One region of the Paenarthrobacter sp. NPDC018779 genome, then DNA from elsewhere that is predicted to be linked to it. Evidence: riboswitches for the same ligand, from Rfam matches in the RefSeq annotation. Region 1 holds a riboswitch; each other region holds the start of a gene.
The links. A riboswitch is a leader RNA that binds a small molecule or an ion and turns the genes downstream of it on or off. The one in region 1 is predicted to bind S-adenosylmethionine.
Positions count from the first base shown of each region.

Region 1 (6,964 bases):
CTTCCCACTTGAGCAGGTACGGCACCTGGGGATCGGCGATCAAGCCGAGGATGCCGATCTGCTGCCACACGAGTTCGCGGCCGTCGGGGAACTTGCGGTTGCCGGGGACTGCGGAACGGCCAAGGCGTTCTTCGAACGGAGCGAGGTCGTCAACGGCGACGCACCAGCCCATCCAACCGCCGCCGGCTGCCGAGCGTGCCCGGACTGCCTGGCCGAAGGGTGCCTTATCCGAAGCGGGGTGGTCCAGGACCTCCACCACTTCAAGGTATTTGTTGTCCGCGAGGGGAATGATCATGTTCCGGGTACCAAAGCGCGGATGCACTCCGCCCCGGACTGCGTCCACTCCCAATGCTGCGGAAATTCGTTCTGTCGTGGCCAGAAGGCCATCTCGTTCACAAGCGTAAGAGACGTGATCCATGCGCATGGCTTCATCTTGGCACTTTGTGATTCGGGTCTCAGCTAAGTCAAGCCTAACCAAGGTGGGATGTTATCGAAGGGCCGCGTCGGGCGTCATGGCGGGACGCCGGAATGACGCCCAAGGACCGAAAAATACTGTCTTCGTCACAAAGCTGTGCATTGCCGCGGAGCCTTCCTAGACTGGCCGCAGTTCCAAGCACCCACTGTCCACCGCAAACCCATGCGCCACGAAGAGGAGAACGCAATGTCCCAAGGATGGTCTTTCGAAACCCGCCAGATCCACGCAGGCCAGGAACCCGATTCCGCCACCGGTGCCCGCTCGCTTCCGATCTACCAGACCACGTCCTTTGTGTTCCCGAGCGCCGAGAGTGCCGCCAACCGCTTCGCCCTGGCCGAGCTGGCACCCATCTACACAAGGATCGGCAACCCCACCCAGGATGCCGTGGAGCAGCGGATCGCCAGCCTCGAGGGCGGCCTGGGTGCCCTGCTCCTCAGCTCCGGGCAGGCCGCAGAAACCTTCGCCATCCTCAACATCGCCGAGGCCGGCGACCATGTGGTGGCCAGCCCCAGCCTTTACGGCGGAACCTACAACCTGCTGGCCCACACCCTGAAGAAGTTCGGGATCTCCGTGACGTTCGTCGAGGATCCGGACAACCTGGAGCAGTGGCGCAACGCCGTCCAGCCGAACACCAAGCTGTTCTTCGGCGAAGTGGTTTCCAACCCGCGCCAGGACGTCCTGGACATCGAGGGCATCGCGAAGGTGGCCCACGAAGCCGGCGTCCCGCTGATCGTGGACAACACCCTTTCCACGCCGTACCTGATCCGTCCCATCGAATGGGGCGCGGACATCGTGGTCCACTCGGCCACCAAGTACCTGGGCGGGCACGGCGCAGCGATTGCCGGCGTCATTGTGGACTCCGGAAACTTCGATTTCGGCCAGGATCCGGAACGCTTCCTCAACTTCAACACCCCGGACCCCAGCTACAACGGTCTGGTCTACGCCCGCGACCTCGGCAAGGACGGCGCGCTCGGCGCCAACCTTTCCTACATCCTCAAGGCCCGCGTCCAGTTGCTGCGAGACCTCGGCTCGGCGGTTTCGCCCTTCAACGCCTTCCTCATCGCCCAGGGCCTGGAAACCCTGAGCCTGCGCGTGGAGCGCCACGTCGCGAACGCCACCAAAGTGGCCGAATGGCTGGAAGCCCATGACGACGTCGAATCCGTCGCCTTTGCGGGGCTGCCGTCCAGCCCCTGGTTTGAGCGTGGCCGCAAGTACGGCCCCCGCGGTACTGGCGCGGTTGTCGCATTCAGCATCAAGGGCGGCGTGGAAGCGGGCAAGCGGTTCGTGGACGCCCTGGAACTGCACTCGCACGTTGCCAACATCGGCGATGTCCGGTCCCTGGTGATCCACCCCGCGTCCACCACCCACAGCCAGCTCACGGTTGAACAGCAGGCCATTGCCGGCGTTACTCCGGGACTGGTCCGCCTCGCGGTGGGCGTCGAGCACGTGGACGACATCCTCGCCGACCTCGAAGCCGGTTTCCGCGCAGCCAAGGGCGCCTGACAACGGAACTGCCGTGAAATACGGTGGCGCCTCCCGGCCGACGATTATTCGCTGGGCGGCGCCACCGGGCGCTCGTTACTGAACGAAGATGCCCCAAACCGTCACACAGCTGTCACATTCTTCGCCAGAACGGCTGTGTTCTTCCTAGACTCTTACGTATTAGGTCATGAGTGCCAGTGACAGCCCCGGCTTGCTGGCCGGCAACCCTCCTCCGCGGTGGGGTGCCCCGGGTGAGGACCTGGCCTGCCGCACGAAAGGCGGTGGGCAAGCGCGAGGTTAGGTGTCAAAGGAATGACCATTACTGCTACAGCCCTTCCCACATCCGAGGAAGCCGACGGAACCGTCAAGTTCGCCCATGTGGGCCCGCTGGAACTCGAAGCCGGCGGTTTCCTTCCCGATGTTGTGTTGGCCTACGAAACATGGGGCCAATTGAACGCCGATGCCTCGAACGCCGTGCTGGTGGAGCATGCCCTGACCGGTAGCACCCACGTGGCCCGTGGTGCCACGGACGAGGATGGCTGGTGGGAACAACTGGTTGGGCCCGGCGCCACGATCGATACCAACCGGTTCTTCGTCATCTCCATCAACATCGTTGGTGGTTGCTACGGCAGTACGGGGCCCTCCTCGGCCGCGCCCGATGGACGGCCGTGGGGTTCCCGCTTCCCGCTGGTCACCCTGCGTGACACTACCGAGGCCGAGTCCCGCCTCGCCGATGCCTTGGGGATCCGTGCCTGGCACTCCGTCCTGGGCGGTTCCATGGGAGGTGCCCGTGCTCTCGAATGGGCCGTCACGTTCCCGGAACGGGTCAAGCGCTGTGCGGTGGTGTCCGTGGGTGCCTACAGCACCGCGGAACAGATCGCCTTTGCCCAGTCGCAGACGCTCGCCATCCGCCAGGACCCCAACTTCAACGACGGCGACTACTACCAGGGTGCCGCGCCCGAGGCCGGCCTCGCCCTGGCCCGCAGGATCGCCCACATCACCTACCGTTCAGCCTTGGAATTGGATGTCCGTTTCGGCCGCGAAGCGCAGCACCAGGAAACCCCGCTCGCCGCAGCCATCCTGGGGAAGCGTGGTCGCTACCAGGTGGAAAGCTACCTCGACCATCAGGGGACCAAGCTGGTGCGCCGCTTCGACGCCAACAGTTACATCGCCATCACCGAGGCCCTCATGAGCCACGATGTCACCCGGGGGCGCGGCTCCTTGGAGGAAGCGCTGGAGCGCACCACGGCCGAGTTCTTCATCGCAGCGGTGGACACGGACCGGCTGTACTTCCCGGCGCAGTCCCGCGAACTTGCGGCGGCGCTGCCGGGTGACGTTCCGGTGCATGTGATCGAGGCACCGATCGGCCACGACGGCTTCCTCACGGAGATCGGGCAGCTCTCGGCGCAGTTGCGGGAGTCCTTCTTCGCCTAGGCCAGGCACTGGGCCGGCTGTCCAACGGGCATTGCCGTCAGGCCAGCCGGGCTTCCATGCCCAGGAACCTGCCGTACCGGTCCACTTCCGCCTCGAGGGCCCGCTGGACGGCGGGCGTGGCGGGCTGGTTCATCCGCACGTCGAGTTCGCAGGTGTTGCCGGCGAATCCGTGCCGCCACCAGCCGGCCAGCCTGCCATCCAGCAGGACAACGTGCATGGGGCCGCCGTTTTCCGGGAAGTAGGGTGCCACGCCGCCGAGGTAGTGCCGGGACTGGGAGTAGCCCATGACGTACTCGTCGTAGCACTGGATGAGGTCCACCCGGGGGAGCGCCGCGTCCGGACCTGAGCCAGTCCCCGGCCCTGAGTCAGACTCCGGGGCGGACCCGGACCGTTCCATGCCGGCAACATCCTCCGCTGCCAGATGGAAGTCCAGCCCCTCGATCCGGAGTGCGGCCAGGGACCCCGGGGCAACGTGGCCGGCTACGTCGAGGCCACGCTTCACGTCCTTCATGGTCAGGCCGGACCACGCCGAGCAATCCTTGACCGTGGCCGGTCCACGGCTGCTGAAGTACCGCAAGGCCAACTGGCCCAGTGCCTGGTCCCGTCCATCGGCGTCCAAGGCGTCAGGCCCAGGCTCGGGCACCCGTTCCCCGAACAGCGCGTACGTCTGCTTGAGGGCACCCCCGGAAGAACGGACAGGCGTTCCGCTGACCAGGATCCGGCTGATCTCTGCGTGCATCAGGTGGTACACGAAGCCCAGTCCTTTGCCCGGGAACCCCGCTTCTTCCAGGACCGCGGAGAGTTCCTCGCGCGTCTTGTGCGCCCCGCCGGACACCGCGCCGGCCAGGATGTTTCCGCTGCGGGCAGCCGCAGAAGCATCCACGCCCGTTTGCCGGTACATGCCTTTGTTGCCCTGGTGGAGGCGATCCGCGGACAACGCCATCAACCACCCGAGATCGTCACGGTGCACAAAATGCCAGGTGGGCCGGAGGATGTGGGTGCGCAGGATGGTGCCGTCCGCCACGAGTTCCTCCACGTCCGCAGCGGAAGCTTCGGCTGTCCGTTGCGCCAGCGACCACCTCGCGTAGGGAAACTCCTGGGCCTGGACGGCAAGGAGGTTCTTGAGGGCATCGGTGGCCGCACCCGCGGAAGGGGCGCGGAGTTGCTGATGGCGCAACCGGAGCCGCACCACGTCGTCGGGCGTCGGCGCAACCACGCTAGCCGCGCGGCAATCCGGTGACGTTGGGCCCGAAGACGGGTCCCGGCGTCGGACGTTTTGGCGTGATGCCATCGCCGGAGGACTGGTGCCGCAGGCGGCGGATGACCCACGGGACAAAGTACTCGCGCGCCCATACGAGGTCCGAGGATCGCGCTTCCCGCCATGTGCGCGGCGGTAACGGCTTGGGGACGAGGGGTTCGAGGGTGTGCTGGACGTTCAGCGCCTCCAGCACCATCATCGCGATGGTGTGGTGGCCGAGGGGCGAGAAGTGCAGGCGGTCCTCGTCCCACATCTGCGTGTCGGCGAGCTGCCGCAAGGACCACATGTCCGCGACGATGGCGTCGTGCCGGGCGGCGACCGTCCGGAGGTTCTCGTTGTAGATGGCCACTTTGCCGCGGATCCGGCTGAGCACGGAAGAAGCGGTGTCCGGGCCGTTGAACAGCACCACGGTTGCACCGCCCGAGCTGAGTTCCTGGACCGCTGCGTCCAGCTTCTCGGCCAGGAGATCCGGATCCCCGCCCGGCCTGATGAGGTCGTTGCCGCCTGCCGATATGGAGACGAGGTCCGGTTGCAGTTCCAGGCACGGGCCAACTTGCTCGTCCACGATCTGCTGCAGCAGGCGGCCCCGGATGGCAAGGTTGGCGTACGCGAAATCGTCATGGCCGCGGCCCAGCTCTTCGGCCACCCGGTCCGCCCAGCCACGGAAGCCTCCGGGGTTCTGCGGCTCGGGGTCGCCGATGCCCTCGGTGAAGGAATCACCCAGCGCCACGTAGCGGCTCCAAGGATGCGTTTCTACCGGACTGCCGGGCGTTACCAATGAATCGCTCTCACTCACTTGTCTTATCCTGCCTTGTGAACTCGTGTCTGCGAACCTACGCCACCGTAGGTTGTTACCCATGGGTAACTGCAAGAATAGACCCATGACTGAAGCCGTTGCATTCCCCGCGCCCGTTGTCCTGTGGTCCCATGACGAAACCGAAAGGGCGGGAAAGCCGCTCCTGGTCCTGCTGCACGGCTACGGCTCCAACGAGGACGACCTCTTCAGCCTTGCCGGACTCCTGCCGGACGGATTCGTGGTGGCCGCCCTTCGCGCCCCGATGCCCATGGGCCCCGGTTTCACCTGGTTCCCGCTGACGGCCTCCATCGACTACTCCCTCGATGCCGTGAAGCTGGCCGCCGAGTACGCGCTGGAGTGGTTGGACACCGTCAAGGCCAACCACTCCTCGGTGACACTGCTGGGCTTCTCCATGGGCATGGCCATGGCAACCACCATGCTCCGGTACCGGCCCGCGGACTTCGCCGCCGTCGTCGGGCTTTCGGGTTTCGTGGTCGACGCCGGCGCTGACGCCGCCTTCCGCGACGACGAACTGGACGGTACCGTCCCGCTCTTCTGGGGCCGCGACCAGCAGGATCCCGTCATCACGCCGGACAAGATCGACTACACCATGGGCTGGGTACGCAAGCACGTTGACCTCACCAAGGTGCTCTACACGGGCATGTGGCACGGGATCAACCAGCAGGAGATCGGGCACGTGGGCGAATTCCTCACCCACAAGGTCCTCAGCTAGGAGGAAGCGATCCGGACCGTCTGGCCGTTGACGGTTACGGTATCGCCGGCGTGGAGTTGGCGGCCGCGGCGTTCTTCGATGTCGTCATTGACCTTGACCAGGCCGTTCTTGATGAGCTCCGTGGCTTCCACGCCGTCCTCAACGAGGTTGGCGAGCTTCAGCAGTTGGCCGAGGCGGATCATGTCGTCGCGGATGGGGATTTCGTCGATTTCGGGGTTGCTCATACAGCAATGATGCCTGAAGTAGTGTGGTGACAGTGCCGCACCCTACCCGCCGTTCCAGTCTTCCGCTTGCCCTTGGCCTGCCCCTCGCCGTCCTGACGGGACTGGTACTCCCGGTCCAGGGTCGCATCAACGGAGCGTTGGCCGGTGCCCTGGACGATGGCATCGCCGCCGCAGTAGTGAGCTTCACCACGGGCCTGGTGGTGATCGCGGCGATTTCCCTGGCCACCCCCAAAGGCAGGGCTGGGCTGGCGCGGATTGTTCCCGCGGTCCGAGCGCGCAGCTTTCCGCCGTTCTACGTCATGGCCGGTGCCGTGGGTGCCTTCTTCGTCTTCGCCCAATCGTTCACCGTGGGACTCCTCGGTGTGGCCCTGTTCACGGTGGCTTCCGTGACCGGTCAAACGCTCAGCGGCCTGCTGGTGGACCGCCTGGGCATTGCCCCCGGCGGCAAACGGTCCCTCACAGGGCTGCGGGTCCTGGGCAGCGTGCTCACCGTTGCGGCCGTGGCGTGGGCGGTTTCGCCGCGCTTTGGCGGCTTGTCCGACGTCGGATCGCTGCTTTTGCC
Region 1 is NZ_JBIRZS010000007.1:436-7,399, forward strand. Features, by position in the region: gene ACH488_RS09780 (VOC family protein) at 1-424, opposite strand, end outside; gene ACH488_RS09785 (bifunctional o-acetylhomoserine/o-acetylserine sulfhydrylase) at 638-1,978, shown strand; SAM riboswitch class IV at 2,141-2,255, shown strand; gene ACH488_RS09790 (homoserine O-acetyltransferase) at 2,270-3,391, shown strand; gene ACH488_RS09795 (winged helix DNA-binding domain-containing protein) at 3,429-4,607, opposite strand; gene ACH488_RS09800 (SGNH/GDSL hydrolase family protein) at 4,609-5,445, opposite strand; gene ACH488_RS09805 (alpha/beta hydrolase) at 5,531-6,178, shown strand; gene ACH488_RS09810 (RNA-binding S4 domain-containing protein) at 6,175-6,402, opposite strand; gene ACH488_RS09815 (DMT family transporter) at 6,426-6,964, shown strand, end outside.

Region 2 (6,964 bases), on a different contig from region 1:
ATGATCACTATTACGTTGTCCGCTGCCGACGCAACAGCACACCTCATCGAGAACCCGTTCGCTCCGGAATTCCTTGAAGGCCAGCACGTGGTGATCACCCTGGCGCTGATCGCCGGGCTGGGCATCGTGTTCCTCCGGGGATTCCGGGAAGCCATCAACGTTGCCGTGGTACTTGTCGCGGCCTTCCTGGCACTGAACCTCGTGGTGGTCTTCGTGGCCATCAGCCACCTCTTCACCGAATCCCACGTGATCACCGACTGGTGGGGTGCACTGACCACGTCCCACGGCGATCCTTTGTTGATGATCGGGCTTGCCTTACTGGTCTTCCCCCGCCTGGCCTTGGGGCTCTCCGGGTTCGAAACTGGCGTGGCCGTGATGCCGCAGATCAAGGGGCGCGCGACGGACACCGACGCCAATCCCGCAGGCCGGATCAAGGGTGCCCACCGCCTGCTGACAACGGCCGCGATCATCATGAGCTCCTTCCTGATCACGTCAAGCTTCACCACGGTCATGCTGATCCCTGCCGCCGAGTTCGAATCCGGCGGCAAGGCCGAGGGGCGCGCCCTGGCCTACCTCGCCCACAAGTTCCTCGGCGATGGCTTCGGCACCGTGTACGACATCAGCACCATTGCCATCCTGTGGTTTGCGGGCGCCTCCGCCATGGCTGGCCTGCTGAATCTGGTCCCCCGCTACTTGCCGCGTTACGGCATGGCTCCCGCGTGGGCCCGGGCACTCCGTCCGCTGGTTCTCGTGTTCACCGTCATCGCCTTCGCCGTGACCATCATTTTCCAGGCAGACGTCAACGCCCAGGGCGGCGCCTACGCCACGGGCGTGCTGGTGCTCATTACCTCGGCGTCCATTGCTGTGACGCTATCCGCACGGCGCAAGAAGCAGCGGGCCCAGTTCATCGGCTTCGGCATCGTCTCGCTCGTCTTCATTTACACCACGGTGGTCAATTCGATCGAGCGCCCGGACGGCCTCAAGATTGCTGCCCTGTTCATCCTGGGCATCATGGTGGTGAGCTTCATTTCCCGGATCCGCCGCGCCTTCGAGTTGCGGGCCACCCATATCAAAATGGACCAGAAGGCCCTCGAATTCACCGCTAACAACACCGATGGTCCCGTCCGAATCATTGCCCACGAGCCCAAGCGCCTCAGCGCGGACAGGTACCAGGAGAAGCTGGAACACGCCCAGCAGGCCAACCACCTGCCCAAGGACTGCGGCGCATTGTTCATCGAGATCATCGTGGACGACAGCTCGGACTTCGAGCAGGAACTCCAGGTAGTGGGCAAGGAACGCCACGGCTTCAAGATCCTGGAGGTCCACAGCAACAACGTGCCAAACACCCTGGCTGCCGTACTCCTCCACATCCGCGACGTCACGGGCTTCATGCCGCACATCTACTTCCGCTGGACCGAGGGCAACCCGATCTCCAACCTCAGCAAGTTCCTCTTCTTCGGCGAGGGCGAGATCGCACCTGTCACCCGGGAAGTGCTGAGGGAAGCCGAAGCGGACATCACACGCCGCCCCTGGGTGCACGTGGGCTAACCACACCCCGAGATGACAGTTAATGCCAATGTTTCCCCAAAACATTGGCATTAACTGTCATTTCGCGCAGGCTTAGCGGCTCGCCGCGGGCACCAGGACCCAGAGCACCTCCACCGTCTCATCCGTGGGGTTGATCCAGGTATGGGGCTCGCGGCCCGGGAAGGAAAGGGTATCCCCCTCTTCGAGGTCATATTCCTCGTTGGTCAGGATCAGCTTGATCCTGCCTTTGACGACGTGCAGCACGTCAACATCGCAGTCCACGGCATAGAGTTCGTTTTCGCCACGCCCCCGCGGCTCGATGGTTGCCTGGAGGATTTGGAGCCTGCGCTCGGAACGCGCCGTGAGCAGCCGCTCAACAATGCCCTGGCCGCCCAGGGAAATGCGCGGACCGTCGTCGCGCCGGGTCAGGTGGGTTTCGGGGGCGGCGAACAGGTCGCCAACAGACACGGACAGCACCTGGCACAACGTCACCAGCGAGGCCACCGACGGTGAAGTGAGGTCCCGCTCCACCCTGCTAAGGAAGCCTTTGGTCAGGCCCGTGGCATCTGCAACCTGCTCGATGGTAAGCCGCTGCGCCTGCCGGGCTGCACGGATTCTGGAACCGATGGCAACGGGAACATTGCTGGGTTCAACGGGTAGAGCCTTCATTCACAAAACCTTTCAGGCCCGTCCGTGAGGCCCTGTCATTGGAGCCAATAGTAGCCGTAGAGCCACAGCAAAGAGCCAGAATCCGCGGAACCATGACCAAACCACCTTGACTGTTACTCCCATCACAACATATCCTCATAGGCAACAAGTGTTGTCTGTGAGGCACACAACACAAGTCCAACCTCCGTTCGTCAGCACAGAGACTTCGACGCCCTGCAGGAGTATCGTCGAATACCCCAACCTCCGTGCATCAGCTCCAAGGAGCCACTCATGGACTCTTCGTTCATCAACATCGCCATTGTGGTGGTGTATTTGCTTGCCATGCTGGCGTTCGGTTGGTGGGGCAAGTCCCGCACCAAGAACAACAGCGACTTCCTGGTGGCCGGCCGCCGCCTGGGACCGTTCCTCTACACCGGCACCATGGCCGCAGTTGTCCTGGGTGGCGCATCCACCGTTGGCGGCGTTGGCCTGGGCTACAAATTCGGCATCTCCGGCATGTGGCTCGTGGTGGCCATCGGCGCAGGCGTCCTCTTGTTGAGCCTGCTGTTCGCCGGCACCATCCAGCGCCTGAAGATCTACACGGTCTCGCAGATGCTCAGCCTCCGCTATGGAAGCAAGGCCACCCAGACCTCCGGCATCGTCATGCTTGCCTACACCCTCATGCTCTGCGCAACCTCCACCGGCGCCTACGCCACCATCTTCGTGGTCCTTTTCGACTGGGAACGCTGGCTGGCCATCGCCGTGGGCGGCGCGATCGTGCTTGTCTACTCCACCATCGGTGGCATGTGGTCCATCACCCTCGCGGACCAGGTGCAGTTCATCATCAAGACCGTTGGCATCTTCCTGCTGATGCTGCCGTTCGTCATGAACGCCGCCGGTGGCCTGGACGGCATCCGCCAGCGCGTTGACCAGAGCTTCTTCCAGATCGACGGCATCGGCCTGCAGACCATCATCACGTACTTCGTGGTGTACACGCTCGGCCTCCTCATCGGCCAGGACATCTGGCAGCGCGTCTTCACAGCAAAGACCCCCACGGTTGCACGCTGGGGCGGCGCGACCGCCGGGGTGTACTGCATCCTCTACGGTGTGGCCGGCGCCCTGATCGGCCTCGCCGCACGCGTTGCCCTGCCGGACATCGACGTGGCAAACCTCGGCAAGGACGTTGTCTACGCCGAGGTGGCAACCCACATCCTGCCCATCGGCATCGGTGGCTTGGTCATGGCAGCAGCCGTCGCCGCAATGATGTCCACCGCGTCCGGTGCGCTCATTGCCGCAGCCACGGTGGCCCGCGCAGACGTTGTCCCGTTTGTCGCCAGCTGGTTCGGCAAGACCATCAACACCGACGACACGGAAAACCCAGAGCACGACGTCAAGGCGAACCGCTACTGGGTCCTCGGCCTCGGCGTCCTGGCAGTGCTGATCTCCATGGCGGCCCAGGACGTTGTTGTTGCCCTCACCATCGCCTACGACATCCTGGTAGGCGGCCTCCTCGTCGCCATCCTCGGCGGCCTTGTGTGGAAGCGCGGTACCGGCATTGCGGCAGCCTGGTCCATGGCCGTGGGCTCGGTCCTCACCCTGGTCCTGCTGATCCTCTTCGCAACGGGTGTGATCGAGAGCGCCGACGGCGTCTACGCGAACGATCCCATCTACTGGGGCCTCGGAGCTTCCTTCGTGACCTTCGTGGTGATCTCACTGCTCACTCCGCCCACCGATGCCGCAGTCCGCGCGGCATGGGACAAGCGGGTTGCAGGAGCCATCTCGGATGAACTCCCGCTGGACGCCCACCCGGTCAGCAGCCACAAGGCCTGAAGTCCGGCCACACAGTGGCCACCTCGGCAATGCACGACGGCGGCGCCACCCTTCGCGGGGTGGCGTCGCCGTTTGCGTAGTCCCCGGCTTCCACAACACACCTACCCCCGTTGCGGGGCCCGCTCTGCGCTCATTCGCCCCCGCAGAGCACGCCAAGCAGGCCCCACAAAGGGGAGGCATTAGGATAGGACGCAGCTTCAAGAGATGTGGCGCCAAGCTCCGACTGGCCACGCACCAACCCCATGTTCACGGGTGGTTCGGATGAGGAAGCGGCCCGCCCCGGACCAGAGACAACCGAGCGGGCAAGAGCACTCCCACCAAGGAGCAGTCCTTGCCGTACCAAACTGAAACCACGGTCCAAGCGGGCACATCCCAAGCGGCCTTGGTCAACGCCAGCCCCGTCCAAGCCAGCGCCACCGAAACCCCTTCCCCGACAGTCCGGGTGATTCCCGTGGTTGACATCGTCCACGGCACGGTGATCATTGTCGCGCGCGGCCGCACCGAACGCTTTCACCACCCTGAGCCCCGGCTCCTCGCCGCGGCGTTGGCACGCTCCGTCCGCGCCACGCGCTGGTGTTTCGCGTCGCAAACGCTGACGGTGACCGTTGCCGCCGTCGGACGTGCTGCCGGGCGCGAGCGGCACTTCAGCCTGGTGCCGGCTGCCTAGGATTCGTCGCCGTCGCCGCGGAATTCTTCCTCGGCCTCATCGAGCGGCACAATGCGCTCGTCGTCGTCCGCCACCTCGCCTTCCTCTGCCCAAGCCTCATCGACTTCCTGGTCCTCGTTGTAGTCGTAGGCCGGATCCGACTCGATGGTTGCCCGTTCCGGGTGGTGGGGATGTGATTCGGTGCTCATGCTGCAACCTCCGTCCGACGGGCCGCACCAGGCGGTCCACTGACCGATGTGCGGGGAGTGCCCCGCCCCTGTCTATCCATCTGAGCACCGCCTCAAGAAGGGGTCAAGGGAGGGTCGCCGGCGGCCGCAGCACCGCTGCACCAGGGTTCGGAATTAAGGCATGCCGAACATTCCTGTTAAGGAATACCAGCCAAAAATCCCCGGAAATAGGCGGTACAGTGGGCGGTGCAAAGGGGCCGTAACCGTCCCATCAAGCCCAGGAGAAACAGTGCAACAGCACCAGGAATCCCACGGTCCGTCGAGCCCCGCTCCGGACTCCCGGCCCGAAGAAGAACCCTCGCGAACACCCACGCAGTCGGACGTCCGGCGCTGGCGGCAGTACCTGGCAGACGAACGGGCCGAGGCCGCCGTCTACCGCGAACTCGCCCAACGCCGCGACGGTGAGGAGCGCCAGATCCTCCTTGCCCTGGCAGAAGCGGAAGGCCGGCACGAGGCCCACTGGCTCAAGCTGCTCGGGGAACACGCCGGAATGCCCAAGGCGGCGTCGGCACGCAGCCGGCTCCTCGGTTTCCTCGCGCGGCACTTCGGCTCCGTCTTCGTCCTCGCCTTGGCCCAACGTGCCGAGGGGCGCTCCCCCTACGGCACCGACCCGTACGCCACGCCCGCAATGGTGGCCGACGAGCAAATCCACGAGGAAGTTGTCCGCGGCCTCGCAACCCGTGGCCGCAACAGGTTGTCCGGCACGTTCCGCGCCGCGGTTTTCGGCGCCAACGACGGCCTGGTCAGCAACCTTTCCCTGGTGATGGGCATGGCCGCGACGGGCGTTTCCAGTGCCGTGGTGCTGATGAGTGGCGTTGCCGGCCTGCTGGCGGGTGCGCTGTCCATGGGTGCCGGCGAGTACGTGTCCGTCCGGTCGCAGCGGGAACTGCTCAACGCCACCCTTCCCACCCAGGCCACGTTGGCTGCCGCACCGTCCTTGGACGTGGAGCACAACGAACTCGTCCTGGTGTACCTGGCGCGGGGCATGACCCGGGAAGCTGCTGAACACCGCGCCGCCGAGAGGCTGGGACTCTTCAGTTGCGACTGCGATCCGAGCTTGTCCTTGCAACCTGAAAAGGAAGAAGTCGAGGACGAGCATGAGACGGTCGGTTCGGCATGGGGCGCGGCGCTTTCCAGCTTCTGCTTCTTCGCTTCCGGCGCCATCGTGCCCATCCTGCCGTTCGTCTTCGGCGTGGTGGGCTGGAGCGCGCTGATCCTCTCCGGCGCCTTGGTGGGCGTCGCGCTGCTGGCGACGGGCGCCGTCGTCGGGCTGCTCTCCGGAACCTCTCCCCTGAGCCGCGGCCTCCGCCAGCTGGCCATCGGCCTCGGCGCCGCAGCTGCCACCTATGGATTGGGCCTCCTCTTCGGAGCGGTGATCGTCTAGGCTTCGCCGGCATGAATAGACGGGGCCACCCCGGTCCCGTAATGTTGGTTCGTCCTCTGCGCTGCCTGCGTGAACGGGGCCTGAGGAATGGAGAACCGTGGACACCGAGCATGGGGAGTCGCCTGCGCACGAACCCCGCCCTGCCGGCAAGGCGCTGCGTTTGCTCCTCGGCCTGGTCATGGCGGCGGTTGCCGCTGTGGTGGCAGTCCTGGTCAGCGGTTTCCTGCACGGCGATCCACGCATCACGGCCCTGATCCCGGGTGCCGCCCTGCCCAACTCCCAACAAGCCGGACAAGGCACGCGCATCCCGGCCCGCGCCCTCAACGCTCCCCCGCCCGGGATGGAAGAGGCCGATGCTCCGCTCGCCTCACCTGCCCCGCCGGCCTTCACGAGCGATTCCTACAAGTTCCTGGCCACGAACGACGACGGCACACCGGTTGGATATTCGCCGTGCCGGCCGCTGCACTACGTGGTCAATGATGCCTCGGCGCCTGCGGGAACGGATGGGCTGCTCCAGACTGCCCTGGCGAACGTCTCGGCCGCGACGGGCATCCAGTTCGTCAATGACGGCACCACGGACGAGCTGCCCACTGCGAAGCGGGAGCCGTACCAACCGGCGAAGTACGGCGAGCGCTGGGCACCGCTGCTGATTTCCTGGACTACCCCGGAGGCCGCACCCGC
Region 2 is NZ_JBIRZS010000004.1:103,067-110,030, forward strand. Features, by position in the region: gene ACH488_RS06745 (APC family permease) at 1-1,548, shown strand, start outside; gene ACH488_RS06750 (helix-turn-helix domain-containing protein) at 1,621-2,196, opposite strand; gene ACH488_RS06755 (sodium:solute symporter) at 2,467-4,005, shown strand; SAM riboswitch class IV at 4,201-4,320, shown strand; gene ACH488_RS06760 (hypothetical protein) at 4,337-4,672, shown strand; gene ACH488_RS06765 (hypothetical protein) at 4,669-4,860, opposite strand; gene ACH488_RS06770 (VIT1/CCC1 family protein) at 5,129-6,283, shown strand; gene ACH488_RS06775 (matrixin family metalloprotease) at 6,438-6,964, shown strand, end outside.
Region 2: linked by a shared signal. The riboswitch ahead of ACH488_RS06760 (hypothetical protein) and the one ahead of ACH488_RS09790 (homoserine O-acetyltransferase) in region 1 are both predicted to bind S-adenosylmethionine.

Region 3 (6,964 bases), on a different contig from region 1:
ACAAATACTCCAGCGGACACAAGGCCCGGGATCACCTCTGCGGCAAGTACTTCGAGGTCGACGTCCAGTACCGCCGGGTGCAGCCTCACGCCGTCGACGACGCCGGAGAGTTCCGCCAGCAGGGCGCGCAGCTCCCCGGCGTTCCCCACGAACCGCAACACGTCCGGCGAGGCCGGCCAGGGCGAAGCCGCGTCCAAGCGGTCGAGTCGTTCCTGCGCTGGTGAGCCACCGGCGTCGAGCACTACCTCAAGGTCCGCGACGACGCGAAGGACGCCCCGCCGTCGTTCTTCCCCGGCCGCGGCGGCGATGCCCGCGAGGCTGTCGGCACTGACGACGACGGCGTCCGGCAGTTCCGCCGCCAGCTCACCTTGGCGGCCGAACACCACGGGCTGGCCCTGCGGCGGGCGGGAAGTGATGGACGGGCCCTTGATGGAGAAGAACTCGCCTTTGAAGTCCGCGTAATGGAACTTGTCCAGGTCAAGGAAGCGGTTGTTCGCGGCGTCGGCGATGAACACGCCGTCCTCCCACGTGTCCCACAACCGGCGCGTAGCAGCCACTACCTCGGCCCCTTCGCGCTGGACCGCGTGCTGGTCGAGGACCGGCTCAGAACCGTAGGCCGCCGCAATGGCCGGTGATTCCCGCGCTTCAGCCAGCCAGCCCGAGCGGCCCCTGGATGCCCAATCCAGGCTGCTGAGCTGATTGGCCAGGTGGGAAGGCTCAGCATGGATGGTGTTGACGGCTGGAACCAGACCGAGCCGGCCGGTCGACGCCGCGACGAACGCGGCAACTTCCACGGTGTCCAGGCGGCCCGTCACGTTCGGGCTGCCTTGCCCGCTGCTGTCGCGGAACGTGGCGAAGGTGAAACCCGCAGCTTCTGCCGTGGACGCGACGGCGGCGAACCGTTCAGGAGTTAACAGCTCCGTCGGTGGGTGCTTGGCGTGGCGCCACGCGGAGGGATGGGCTCCGTCGCCGTCGAGTTCGATGCCGAGTGCAAACTTGCTCATGGAAATCCCCTACTTCCAGATCGCGCGTACGTATTGCTTCTGCCAGAGTTGCTCTGCCGGTTGGTGGCCTAGTTCGTGCGCGGCCCGCAGTCCGAAGCCTGGGTCCGCCAGCCCCGCGCGCCCGACGAAAACCGCGTCGGCAGTTCCCGAGGCGACGATTTCTTCCGCTTCCTGCGGCGAAGTGATGAGTCCGACGGCGGCAACCGGTACGTCCGCTTTGGCGGCGATGTGCTGGGCGAGCGGGACCTGATACCCGGGGCCCAACGGAATGTCGGCGGGGAGCAGTCCACCGCTCGAGACATCCACCAGATCCACGCCGCGCTCCCGCAACCAAGCAGACACGTCGGCCGTGTCGTGGACCGTCAATCCGTGTTCCAGCCAATCCGTGGCGGAAAGCCGGACGAACAAAGACGGACCCGTGGGGCCCAGGACCTCTTTCACCGCCTCCACGACGTCCAGAAGCAGCTTTGCCCGATTCCGGAGCGAACCGCCGTACTGGTCCGTGCGCTCGTTGGACAGTGGCGAGAGGAAGGAATGGAGCAGGAAGCCGTGCCCTGCCTGGATTTCGACGACGTCGAACCCGGCACCGCGGGCGCGCACGGCGCTGGACGCGAAATCGTCCACGATGCCCTCGAGCTGGGCTCCAGTGGCCTGCGAAGGTTCCGGCGATCCGGGGAAGGCTATGGGGGAGGCAGAAAGCGTTGTCCAGCCGCCTTCCTCGACGGGCAGGGCGCCCGGTTCGGCATCCCACGGAGTGCGCAGGGACGCTTTCCGGCCGGCATGGGACAACTGGATGCCGATTTTGGTGCCACGCTCGTGGACGAAATCAACAATGTTGGCCCAAGCCTGTTCCTGGCGGTCATTCCAGAGGCCGGTGTCGCCGAGCGAGATCCGCGCTTCCGGGGAGATCGCCGTGGCTTCGGCGAAGATCAGCCCGAAACCGCCTTTGGCTCTGGCGCCGAGATGGACCAGGTGCCACTGGCCGGGAACACCGTCTTCGGCGGAGTACTGGCACATTGGCGAGAGCCACAGCCTGTTCTTGAACGTCCGGGCGCCCAAGGTGATGGGCTGGAACAGGCTGACCTTTGCTGGTTCGGCTAGTGTTTGCGGCGCGCTCACGCGGCTCCTCCCGCTTCAGGGGCCGCAGACAGCCGGCTCGACATTGACTTGCCGCAGACGCGGCCAGGTCTGTTTCCGGAGCACCCTGCCACTTCAATGCCTGAGGGTTGCCGCAGCACCAGCCGGACCTTCGCGTGCTGTCTCTTGACCTATGGCACGAATCTAGGGCGGTTCAGTGTGTGCCAACAAACGGAATGTCTTGCGGCGTTACCGGACGAAACCGCACGTCAACGGAGGGCGCACAGCGTAACGATTGCCTCGCCGGCCTGGCCTCTTACCGCCAGCTGTACCAAGAAAGCGCTCCGAGTGCTGTCATCACTTCGCCGGCTGTCCTGGGAGCAACATTTGCTCAACCCGAAAAGGAAGATGACGACACACCGCATCACCCCTCGCAAGCTTTGTCTGGAACGAAACTCGTCCCGATTCTTTTTTTCGCGCGGCGGACACCGACCACCGCGCAGGTCAAAATCACCGCAAGAATAAGTCCGTCGACGAGGTCGATCATTAGACCAGGCTCCGCCATTCTTCCTCCAATCAGAACTGTGTCTCCCATTTCGCGGCTGATGTCTCGCGGGTTGTTAAGGGGCAGCGGTGCGTCAAAAACCCCGAGGCGCCCGCGTCAACTTTGTATGGAAAAAGCGAAGGACTTTGCGGGCCCCAAGTTAGGCAAACCGTCGTCGAAGATCGCTGGGTGCACTGTCGGCCCCAACTGCCAGGCTGGAGTTCCTGTCGTGCGGCAGGGCTTAAGGATTTCAGCTGGCTGCGTCGCGGTGAGGTGGGGCAACCGCTCGCTGCTGCAAAATGGGTCGAGGCTCGCAACGGGAAGCCATTATTGATTGGGGAAAGCCGTGAGCTATTCGATATCCAGTGCCGCGGAGCTGACGGGGCTTACGCGGCACACACTGCGCTACTACGAAAGGGACGGCCTGCTGGTCTTTGATGTGCCGCGGGATTCGGCTGGGCGTCGGCGGTACAGTGACCGGGATATTCGCTGGGTACGTATGCTGAAGCGGTTGCGAGAGACAGGGATGCCCATGCGGGATCTGCGCGCCTACATTGCGCTTGTCCAAGACGGCCATGGCAATGAAGAACAGCGGGTCGGTCTCCTTGAAACGCACCGGAGCCGAGTCGAAGAGCAACTTCGTCGCACCGAACAACACCTCAAGGCGATAGACGCCAAAATTATGCTGTACCGGGGCTCACGGCGGGCTACCGTCGACCGCCAGGCCGCCATTTGAGGTTCCGCTTGTGTTCGAGCGCGCTCTAACTAGTTGACTCAAAGCATGACACAGGAAATCAATCAAATTTTGTCCTCGAACGAGCCGCGGGTCGCTCTCATTGGTCTCGGAGCAATGGGCTCGGCCTTCGCCCGCAGGCTCGTTTCAACGGGTCGGGCTGTTACGGTATGGAACCGGACCAAGGCGAAGACTTCTGGTTTGCAAGGGGTGGCAGTAGCCGACACCGCCGCGGATGCCGTAAGGAATGCCGACATCGTCTTGCTCATGCTCAGTGACGACAACGCCGTGCTCGACGTCGTGAGGTCCATGGCAAGCGATGTGCCTGCCGGCGCTGTTCTTGTTGATCTGTCTACTGTCCACCCTGAGACCAGCTCAGAATTGCACAGCTTGGTGCCTCTTGGTGTGCACGTTATCGATGCCCCCGTCATGGGTAGCTCAGACGCTGCCCTCAAAGGCTCCCTGGGACTGTTGGTCGGCGCAGACGAGTCGGCCTTCGAGCTCGTTCGACCAGTGTTGTCGCTGCTAGGAACGCCGTCACTCGTTGGCGGTCCTGGAGCTGGATCAGCGGCCAAAGTCGCAGTGATGTCCGCCATCATTCCCGGCATTTTGGCAGTGGGCGAGGGACTCGCAGTGGGGCGTTCGTTTGGATTGGATGAGGACACCCTCAGGTCAGTCTTTTCGCATACAACTATTGGAGGCCTGACGCAGCGGGTTTTCGCCGTGGAAGCCGACTATGCCACGCGGCTGGCGGCAAAAGATCTTGAACTTGCTCGGCGCGGCAAGGCGACGGTGCTGGTATCCCAGTCGGTTGGCCTCCTGGAGTCCGCGGGCAATGGGGACGAAGACCTGGGCCGGGCGGCTCTCCGCATCCCGGCTTAGTCAAGGCCTCGTGGGAGAGGATTTCTGGATTCGTCATGCCGACGACAGCGAGTTGAGTAGAACAAGCAGACCGGAGTGTGAGGGGATTCTAATGTGGGCTGCCACTCCTTGGTCCATGATCGACCGTTGCTTACCCAGGCAGTGAAGCACCCGGCCCGCGCACCGGATATGTCTGACTCCACATGATCGCCGACTATCCACGGAGTACCTCCGAAGGATTTCGAGTCCTGCGCCACGGCAAACATGCGCTCATCCGGCTTCTGAAGCGGAGTTCAAATGCAGCGGGGGACTTGAGTTAGCCTATCGAAATGAAAAATTTCAAGACGAGGAGCGTGTCATCCACCCTTCCTCTTCTTGAACCCTTCAACCCACCTTCACTGATCAATACAACATCCGGACTCAATATTTGGGGTGGCTCCGCAGGCCGGCACATCGAACGCCTGGCATCCGCGAGACGCCAAGGCAATGCGGGGGTCAGTCCGCGACACCGACGGCGATGGTCAACGCCTGGCCATCGCCGTTACCAAACAATCACACTCTCTATCTCCGGGAATGCACACATGAGCTATCTGCAACAAGCAAATCCATACCAGGCCCCGACTGGCGAACCCCCGCTGTGGGCTCCCTATTACGGCGCCACTTTCGGAGCAGCCATTAGGCGGTTCTTCACGAAGTACGCCGTCTTCAATGGCCGCGCCAGCCGCAGCGAATATTGGTGGTCTGTTCTCGCTTTGACCATCACTGATTTCCTGGTCTTGATTATTGCGAGTCTTCTCAGCGCCCTTGGCAGCACCGTTTCCGAGTACGGCACCAGTACACCCGGTCCCGGTGGCATTGTTGGGTTGATACTGATGTTCGCGTACTACGCGGCGATCATTGTGCCGTCCATTGCCCTGACGGTCCGGCGCCTGCATGACGGTAACCTCAGCGGCTTCATGATCCTGCTTGGTCTGATTCCAGGCTTCGGAGGAATCATTATCCTGGTGTTCTCGCTCCTGTCTCCTAACCCGGCGGGCCAGCGATTCGACCAGCCAGGTATCGGGTAGCAGGAACGGGAAACCAAACTCCGGCACGGAATTGTCGCCCTTTCATCAGATTGCGCGGGTTGGTCAGCGTCACCGGGCCGGGTAAGGCCAAAAATGTAGTAACTCCTTGCGGATCGAGCCAGGCAGTAAAAAGATCCGCATTCTTCCGTAGTATTCAGCGCTGCTGCCACACATGTTCCTAGGGACAACCGGAAGCTGGTGTGCTCGGGCCACCTCAGCCGTCGTGATTGTCCTTCGGCAACACCAAGAGCGGAAAACTTGTGTGCGGGAGGCTGGAAAATGAGAGTGGATCGACGGGCGTTGATCAGGGGTGGCGGACTTGCTTTGGCTGCCGGGGTGGTAGCGGCACAGCCCGCTGCGGCAGCTACGGCCGTGACGAAGAGTGCGAAACGCACGTATTACGCATCGGACTTCGGGATACTGCCAAGGGCCCACATGCCGACTTATCAGGACGGAGATGATAGTAAGAAGGGCATAGACAGGAAGTACAGCCGGGGTAAGCTCGGGGAGCCCAATGTGCAGGCGGTTGGTAGTGCTCCAGGCACGGCGGCCGTAGATCAATCGGATGAGATCAACGGATTTCTGTCCCAGATTTCAAGCCTTGGTGGGGGCATTGCTATTTTTGAAGGTGACGCGAGTCAGCTCATTGGCTATGGCGTAAAGAAACCCATCGTCATGCTTCCCGACGTGGCCATTTGGGGACTTGGTTGGAATAAGACGACCTTCTTTCTTCTGGACGGCGCCAATTGTTCGGTCTTCGTCAACAGCCCAGGCCCATCGAGCAACTACCAGACTCTCCGCGATCTACGGATCAACGGAAACCGTTGGGGCCAGGACTTTGGCGTCTTGGATTACACGACGCCAGGTGCCGCTATTAGCGATCTCACCAAGCACCCCGCTGATGCCAACAACTGGCAATACAATTCCCACGGCATCCTCATGGTCCCTGACTACAAGGATCCGCTGGCCACCGCCGGTGGCGATACATACGCCCACTTTGAAAACATCTATATCGTCAACCCGTACGGCAGTGCAGCAATGACCAGCAAGATCGGCGGCGAGATCCGGTTCCGCAATATTGTGTCCCAAGGGGCAGGAGGAAACGGATTCCAGACCGGTTTCGACACCTTTCTCAGTGATGTCACTGTCGCTGTCTCTGAGCATCATGGTTTCCTGCAGGCGAACGGTTCCACGCGGTTCAGCAACACCAAGGCCTTTTGGTGCGGTCAGGTGTTCGACCGTTGGCAAGTTGGAGGTGGTTCGATAAACACGCGTCGGGCTTCGGCCGGTTACAAGATCGTGTACGGCAGCTGTGAGTTTGCTTCCTCGGAGGCGCAGAACTGCGGCGGAGAGGGCTTCCTGTTCGTGGACGCAGAGAGCGTCAACGGACAAATCTCGGCCTTTGCCAACAACATGCTCGCCGACAGCGACACCAGGTCCAATCCGGCAAGGCTACCTGGCATTCCCGACAAGTACGTCAACGATACTGTTTGGATCGATAAAGCGTCCAAGCCCGCTCCAACGCCTGAGAGCTATCCCGGTGTTCGTCTGAGTGCTAAGAGCAAATACAACAACCTGGTGATCACTTCGCGGACTGCCGGCTCACAGGGAAGTGGTCCTCTCGGCCAGCAAGCGTATGCCCTGGGACTTGACGCAGCCAATGGCACGGTGAAGAACA
Region 3 is NZ_JBIRZS010000003.1:38,690-45,653, reverse strand. Features, by position in the region: gene ACH488_RS04690 (LLM class flavin-dependent oxidoreductase) at 1-1,004, opposite strand, end outside; gene ACH488_RS04685 (NADH:flavin oxidoreductase/NADH oxidase) at 1,014-2,123, opposite strand; SAM riboswitch class IV at 2,163-2,273, opposite strand; gene ACH488_RS04680 (hypothetical protein) at 2,506-2,628, opposite strand; gene ACH488_RS04675 (MerR family transcriptional regulator) at 2,972-3,361, shown strand; gene ACH488_RS04670 (NAD(P)-dependent oxidoreductase) at 3,407-4,240, shown strand; partial or broken gene ACH488_RS04665 (hypothetical protein) at 4,237-4,491, opposite strand; gene ACH488_RS04660 (DUF805 domain-containing protein) at 4,801-5,286, shown strand; gene ACH488_RS04655 (hypothetical protein) at 5,722-6,964, shown strand, end outside.
Region 3: linked by a shared signal. The riboswitch ahead of ACH488_RS04685 (NADH:flavin oxidoreductase/NADH oxidase) and the one ahead of ACH488_RS09790 (homoserine O-acetyltransferase) in region 1 are both predicted to bind S-adenosylmethionine.

Region 4 (6,964 bases), on a different contig from region 1:
CACGTAGGCCTCCTGCTCCGCAACGCCCGCAGCGAAAAGGGCTGGACGCAAGGACAACTCGCTTCTGAGCTGGGAACCAGCCAGAGCGCCATTGCCCGGATGGAACAAGGCAGGCAAAACCTGAGCCTCCGGATGATCGAACGACTGGAAGCAATCTTTGGCCGGTCCATCGTCAAAGTGGGTCGGCCCCAAATGACACACCTCCGGGTCGAAGGAGGCCGCACCCTCTCCGGGGAAGTGGACGTCAACAGCAGCAAGAACGCCGGCGTTGCCCTGCTCTGTGCCAGCCTCATCAACCGCGGCACCACCACGCTCCGGCGCCTGGCCCGGATCGAAGAGGTCAACCGCATCGTCGAGGTGCTGACGTCCATCGGCGTCGAATGCACCTGGCTCAACGGCAGCGACCTCCGCATCCGCCGGCCCGAGGTCCTGGATCTTGGATCGATGGACGTGGATGCGGCCCGCCGCACCCGCAGCGTGATCATGCTCCTCGGCCCGCTCCTGGATGAAACCAGCGAATACCAACTGCCCTACGCCGGCGGTTGCGACCTTGGTACCCGTACGGTTGAACCCCACATGCAGGCCCTCCGCGAGTTCGGCCTGACGGTGGAGGCCAAGTCCGGCTTCTATTCCGTGGCCGCTCCTCCCGCCGACGGGCACCACCGCTCCTTCGTGCTGACCGAGCGTGGCGACACCGTGACGGAAAACGCGATCATGGCCGCCGCGCACCGCGAGGGCACCACCGTGATCCGCAACGCCAGCCCCAACTACATGGTCCAGGACTTGTGCTTCTACCTGCAGGGATTGGGCGTAGGCATCGAGGGCATCGGCACCACCACGCTGCGGATCACCGGCCGTCCCAGCATTGACGTGGACATTGAGTACTTCCCCTCTGAAGACCCCATCGAGGCCATGTCCCTCATCACCGCCGGCATCGTGACCAACTCCGAGGTGACCATCCGCCGCGTGCCGATCGAGTTCATGGAGATCGAACTCGCCACGCTGGAGCAGATGGGCCAAAAGCTGGAAATCTCCGGCGAATACAAGGCCCGCAACGGCCGCACCCGCCTGGTGGATGTGACCACCAAGCCTTCGGAACTCCGGGCTCCGCAGGACAAGATCCACCCCATGCCGTTCCCCGGCCTGAACATCGACAACCTCCCGTTCTTTGCCGTGATCGCGGGCAACGCCGAGGGCCAGACCATGATCCACGACTGGGTCTACGAAAACCGGGCCATCTACCTGACGGAGCTCAACAAGCTCGGCGCCCAGGTGCAGCTCCTGGACCCGCACCGGATCTACGTCAACGGACCCACCAAGTGGCGCGCCGCGGAAATCGGCTGCCCGCCGGCCCTCCGTCCGGCGGCTTGCCTGCTCCTGGCCATGCTCGCGGCCCGGGGAACGTCCGAGCTCCGGAATATCTACGTGATCGAGCGCGGCTACGAGGACCTGGCCGAGCGCTTGAACACCATTGGCGCGAAGGTGGAGTACTTCCAGGACTAGCTTGGCTGGCGCACCCGTTCGCGCCATTCGCTCCCTTTGCATGCCCCCGCCGCGCCGGTTTTCGCCCGGCGCTCCAGGTCTACCTGGTGCGAACGGCGGGAAGGGGTGCGCGGCCGGAGCGCGGAGCGCAAAATAAAGCATGCGGACATTCGGGGTTGAGGAAGAACTGCTCATCGTCGATCCCGTGACGGGCGAACCGTTGGCCCTCGCGGATGCACTGCTCAATGGGAGCCACCCGCAGCAAACAAGCACCGGGCTCAGCTACGAACTCAAACTCGAGCAGCTCGAAACCCAAACACGGCCGTGCCACAGCTACGCAGACCTCCTGCACCAGATCCGGCGCGGCCGTGCCATGGCCAGCGAAGCTGCCCGGAAACACGGCGCCCGGATAGCAGCCCTCGGCACGTCTCCCTTGGCTTCCGCGACGCACACCACGCCCGATCCCCGCTACGCCGAGATGCTGGAGCGGTTCGGGTTGACGGCCCATGAGCAATTGACGTGCGGCTTCCATGTGCACACCTCGGTAGAGTCGCCGGAGGAGGGCGTGGTGGTGCTGGACCATATCCGCGACAAGCTCGCGGTACTCACGGCCCTGAGCGCAAACTCTCCCTACTGGCGCGGCCTTCCCGCGGGCTTTGACAGCTACCGCATCCAGGCGTGGAACAGGTGGCCCACGTCCGGTCCGTGCGCTGTGTTCGGCTCGTTGACGGCCTATCGCCGAATGGTGAACCGCTTGCTGGACACCGGCGTGCTCCTGGACGAAGGCATGATCTACTTCGATGCGCGGATCTCGCGGAACCACCCCACAGTGGAGGTCCGGGTGGCCGACGTCTGCCTTCGATCAGAGGACGCGGCCCTGATTGCGGTATTGGTGCGGGCTTTGGTGGAAACGGCCTCCTTGGAAATGCTCGACGGCGTTGAGCCCTCCTCGGTGCCCACGGCGCTGCTGCGCATGGCCAGTTGGCAGGCCAGCAACGTAGGCCTCCGCGGAGACCTGCTGGACTTCGGGGAGTTCCGTCCCGAACCGGCTGCCGACGTTGTGTGGGCCCTGGTGGACTACCTGAGCCCGGTCCTTGACGATCAGGGCGAACTGGGCCTGGTCAAAGCCGGGATCGCGGACATCCTGGAGCGCGGCAACGGTGCCCACGAGCAACGGGAGGCTGTGACGCGGTTCAACCGCAAACACCAGAGGCACCCGGAGAGCCCGCCAACCCCGGAGGCCCTCGCGGCCGCCGTCGGGCATGCCGCCAGGGTGACCGTGCGCGGAGCGTCAGCCGACGCCCATCGAGATCCCGCGCCCGTCCTCGGCAGGGTCCGGCGGGCCTGACCCGGCCTCATCATCCCAGGCGATCAAGTAGGCCCCCACCAGTCCCTCCGTGACGTAGAAGGCGAACGGCGGAATGTCCTTGGCGGTCAGCAGGATCACGCCGAACAGCGCAGCCGCGCCCGAGGCGGTGAACCCCACCCAGCGCTTCGCCCGGGAACTCAGCAGGCCCACGCCCAGAGCGCCCAGCCCGGCAATGTGGAGCCAAGAGTAGCCCAGGAACGGTGCGTTGGATCCTCGGCGGTAGGCGAAGCGCTCAAGGTCCGAAGCCCGGCGGGACAGGCTGTAGACAAACAGCGGTGCGCCCGCCAGCAAGGCCGCAGCGGACGCACCACCGAAGGATTTGGCCGTTCCCTCGGGGAGCGCCCGGGCGAAGGCGGCGAACCCCATCGGCACGGCAGCGGTTCCTGCGGCAGCCAGGTGGTGCCCCACAATCCAGCCCCGCTCGCCACGCATCAGCAGCCGCAGGCGTTCGGCGGGATCCTGCGTGGTGTAGACCTGCGGAACGGGTGAAATCCCCACCAGCCACACCACGGAACCCGCGACGATGACAGCCCCAGCGCGGCGGTATGGATGCCTCATGGCATGAAGGTTAGACCTGTTTGAGGGCCTTCTCCAGATCCAGGATGAGATCGTCCACGTCCTCAAGGCCTACGGACAACCGGACCACGCCATCGCTCAACCCGATCGCTGCGCGACCCTCCGGTCCCATGGCGCGGTGGGTGGTGGTGGCCGGGTGGGTGATGAGGGACTTGGAGTCGCCCAGGTTGTTGGAGATGTCGATGACGCTCAGCCCGTCCAGAAGCGCGAAAGCAGCTTCCTTGGCTGTGCGTCCACCGGACGGCGAGAGCTCGAACGTGAGCACGGTTCCGCCGGCCTTCATCTGCTTGGTGGCGAGCTCGTACTGCGGGTGCGACTTGAGCAGCGGGTACTTGACCCAGCTGATGGCCGGCTGCTGCTCGAGCCACTCGGCGATCTTCAACGCGGACGCGGAGCTGTGGTTCACGCGCAGTCCGATGGTTTCGAGGCCCTTGGTGAGCACCCAGGCGTTGAAGGAGGACAAGGACGGGCCAGTGTGGCGCATGAGCTTCTTGACCGGGCCATCGATGAATTCCTTGGTTCCCAGGATCGCCCCGCCCATCACTCGCCCTTGGCCGTCGATGTGCTTGGTTCCGGAGTAGACAATCACGTCCGCGCCCAGGTCGCCACAGCGCTGCAGCAGGGGAGTGGCAAAGACATTGTCGACGACGACCGTCGCCCCTGCGGCGTGGGCCAGTTCGCTGACGGCCTGGATGTCCACGATTTCCTGCATCGGGTTGGACGGCGACTCGAAGAAGACGGCCGTCGTTGGTTCGGACAAGGCCGCACGCCACTGCTCCAGATCCGGACCATCAACGAAGACCGTCTCCACACCCCAGCGCGGCAGGATCTCGTTGAGGATCACAAAGCAGGAGCCGAACAGCGAGCGGGCGGCAACCACACGGTCACCGGCACCCAGCAGGGCACCCAAGGCAGTGAAGACCGCGGACATGCCGGACGCCGTCGCAAAGCACGCCTCCGTGCCTTCGAGCAGGCGCAGCCGCTCCTGGAACGTGGCGACGGTCGGGTTGCCGTAGCGCGAGTAGACGAAGCGCTCGTCTTCGCCGGTGAAGGCGCGTTCGGCGGCAGCTGCGGATTCGTAAACGAAGCCTGAGTTCAGGAAGACGGGCTCTGCCGTTTCCTGGAAATTGGTACGGTCAAGGCCACCGCGGACGGCCTGGGTGTCAGGGCTCCAGCCGGCGGCGTCAGGATTGAAAGTCACTTTTAGTCGTTCCCCAGGTTGGTCGGCAGGCCACGATTCTTCCAGCCATTCACGGTGCGTTCGCCGTAACGGTCCGGTTCACCCTCAAAGCCCTCAAGGACGTTGTAGGCCGTGAAGCCGGCCTGCGTGGCGGCGATGGCAGCAGCGATGGAGCGCTGGCCGGAGCGGCAGATGAAAACGAGCTCCACGCCGTCGCCTTCGGGAGCCTGCTGCTGCAGGTCCTCGAGGAAGCGTGAGTTCGGGATGCCACCGGCGAGGTTCCACTGGATGAACAGGGGATCGTTCTCTGTGGCCTTGGTGTCCGGAATGCCGATATGGGCCCATTCGCCTTCGGTGCGCACGTCCACCAAGATGGCGCCGTCTTCAAGTTTTGCCCACGCGTCCTGCGGGGTCAGGTCACCTGCGTAGCTCATGCGTGGCCCTCGAATGCTTCCTCGTAGTTGTCCAACTCGTCCACGGCGCTCGCCACGGCTGCGTCCGCACTGGCCACTGCAGCGGGCAAGATGACGGCCTGTGCAACAATCACGGTTTCGCCGTTGAACGTGGCCGCGGGGCTGCCGTGCAGCACGTAGCCCTCGGCCAAGGCCGCGGAGATCCGTTCGCAGAAGTCACGGGTATCGGGGCCCGTGATCAGGCGGTAGGAGAGTTTTTCTTCAGTGGTTTCAGGCATTCGTGGTGCTCCTCAGTCACGCTTGCAGTTCGAAGTGTCGAATACGCCGAGTAGTCACCTGAGGCACCCCGCCGCGGGAGAGGGTTGCCGACCAGCAAGTCAGGGCTTAACGCTGGTGCTCATTACTCAAGAAAAACGTAACATCCACAGCTGGTCAGCCGCATTTGGCGACTGCACCGTCGTCGTCATGTTGCGTAACCGGTGCCTTCCAGGGGTGGGCCGAACGGGGTCCAAATGTGACCCCGCGGGAGCATAATTGACGCAGTACGACCCCCTGTAACTTCGCATGAAATCAGGTCGCGGTGAACGGACACAGCAGTTCTACACTCAAGCCCATGCTGCATTTTGGATGGTTCGTGGGCCACGGATTCGGAGTCCAGGGCTGGGGGACTCCCGGCTACGGCCTGGGCTACGACTGGAAGAAACCCGCGCTGTACCAGGAGGCCGTGAGGGCGTTTGAGCGATCCGGGCTGGACCTGTTCATCATCGAGGATTCCCTCACCGTCCCGGATACGTACGGGGGCACGGCTGAGGTGTCCTTGGCCCATGCGTCCTTCGCGCCGAAGCACGACCCCCTGGCCCTGGTTCCGTACCTTTTGTCCGCCACGGAACACCTGGGGATAGTCCCCACCGTCAGCGCGTCCTTCTATCCTCCCTTCACCGCGGCCCGCCTCCTCGCCACGCTCCAGCACTTCTCCGAGGGCCAGCTCGGGTGGAATGTTGTTACCTCCGGCAGCGACCTCGCCGCCCAGAACTACGGGCTGGACCAACAGATTGAACACGACTTGCGGTATGAGAAGGCGGAGGAATTCGTCGACGTCGTCAGGCGGCTGTGGCGCAGCTGGGAACCTGGCGCTGTGCTTGAGGACGTCTCCGCTGGTGTCTTCGCCGACCACACCAAGGTGCACCCGATCAACCATCAGGGGGACTTCTTCAGGGTTCGTGGGCCGCTCAACACCGCGCCGTTGCCGGAGGAACCGGTGCTGGTGCAGGCCGGGGCCTCGCCCCGCGGCAAGGCCTTCGCGGGCGGAAACGCGGATGTGGCGATCGCTTTGGCGCGCGGGGTGGACGGCATGAAGGCCTACCGCGATTCCATCCGCGAGGAGGCGTCGAAGGTGGGCAGGAACCCCGACGACGTCAAGGTCCTTTTCGTCCTCAAGCCCACCGTGGTGGGGTCCACGGCCGAGGCGGAGGAACTAAGGGCTCAGCGGCGGGAGCTCACGCAGCGGGACATCGACAGCCAACTCAACTCGATTTCCTACCTCTCGGTGATCGACTTCAAGAAGTTCGACCTCGACGAGCCCCTCCCCACCCTGAGCACCAACAGCAACCAGGGAACACTGGAACACTTCTCCAAGGCAGCCCCTCCAGGGTCCACGTTGCGCCAGATCCTTCAAGCCCGCAGCGGGGGAGCCGGAGACTCGATCATTGGCACTGCTGGGGAGATCGCCGATTACCTCGAAGAGACCGGCACAGCTGTTGGCGGTGACGGCTTCCTCTTCTCCGGGTTTGTGGATCCCGTGACGGTCCACTCCGTGCTGGACAAACTCACCCCGGAGCTTCGGCGCCGCGGGCTGTTGAGGAGCAGTTACGGCAACGGAGGTTTCCGCCAAAACCTCCTGGACTTTTGACATGGCCCCCGAACCCAATGAACTGGTGATCGGGA
Region 4 is NZ_JBIRZS010000018.1:39,422-46,385, reverse strand. Features, by position in the region: gene ACH488_RS16795 (UDP-N-acetylglucosamine 1-carboxyvinyltransferase) at 1-1,503, shown strand, start outside; gene ACH488_RS16790 (glutamate--cysteine ligase) at 1,643-2,830, shown strand; gene ACH488_RS16785 (hypothetical protein) at 2,774-3,409, opposite strand; gene ACH488_RS16780 (O-succinylhomoserine sulfhydrylase) at 3,420-4,628, opposite strand; gene ACH488_RS16775 (rhodanese-like domain-containing protein) at 4,631-5,041, opposite strand; gene ACH488_RS16770 (DUF1737 domain-containing protein) at 5,038-5,298, opposite strand; SAM riboswitch class IV at 5,312-5,425, opposite strand; gene ACH488_RS16765 (NtaA/DmoA family FMN-dependent monooxygenase) at 5,601-6,929, shown strand; gene ACH488_RS16760 (aromatic amino acid ammonia-lyase) at 6,931-6,964, shown strand, end outside.
Region 4: linked by a shared signal. The riboswitch ahead of ACH488_RS16770 (DUF1737 domain-containing protein) and the one ahead of ACH488_RS09790 (homoserine O-acetyltransferase) in region 1 are both predicted to bind S-adenosylmethionine.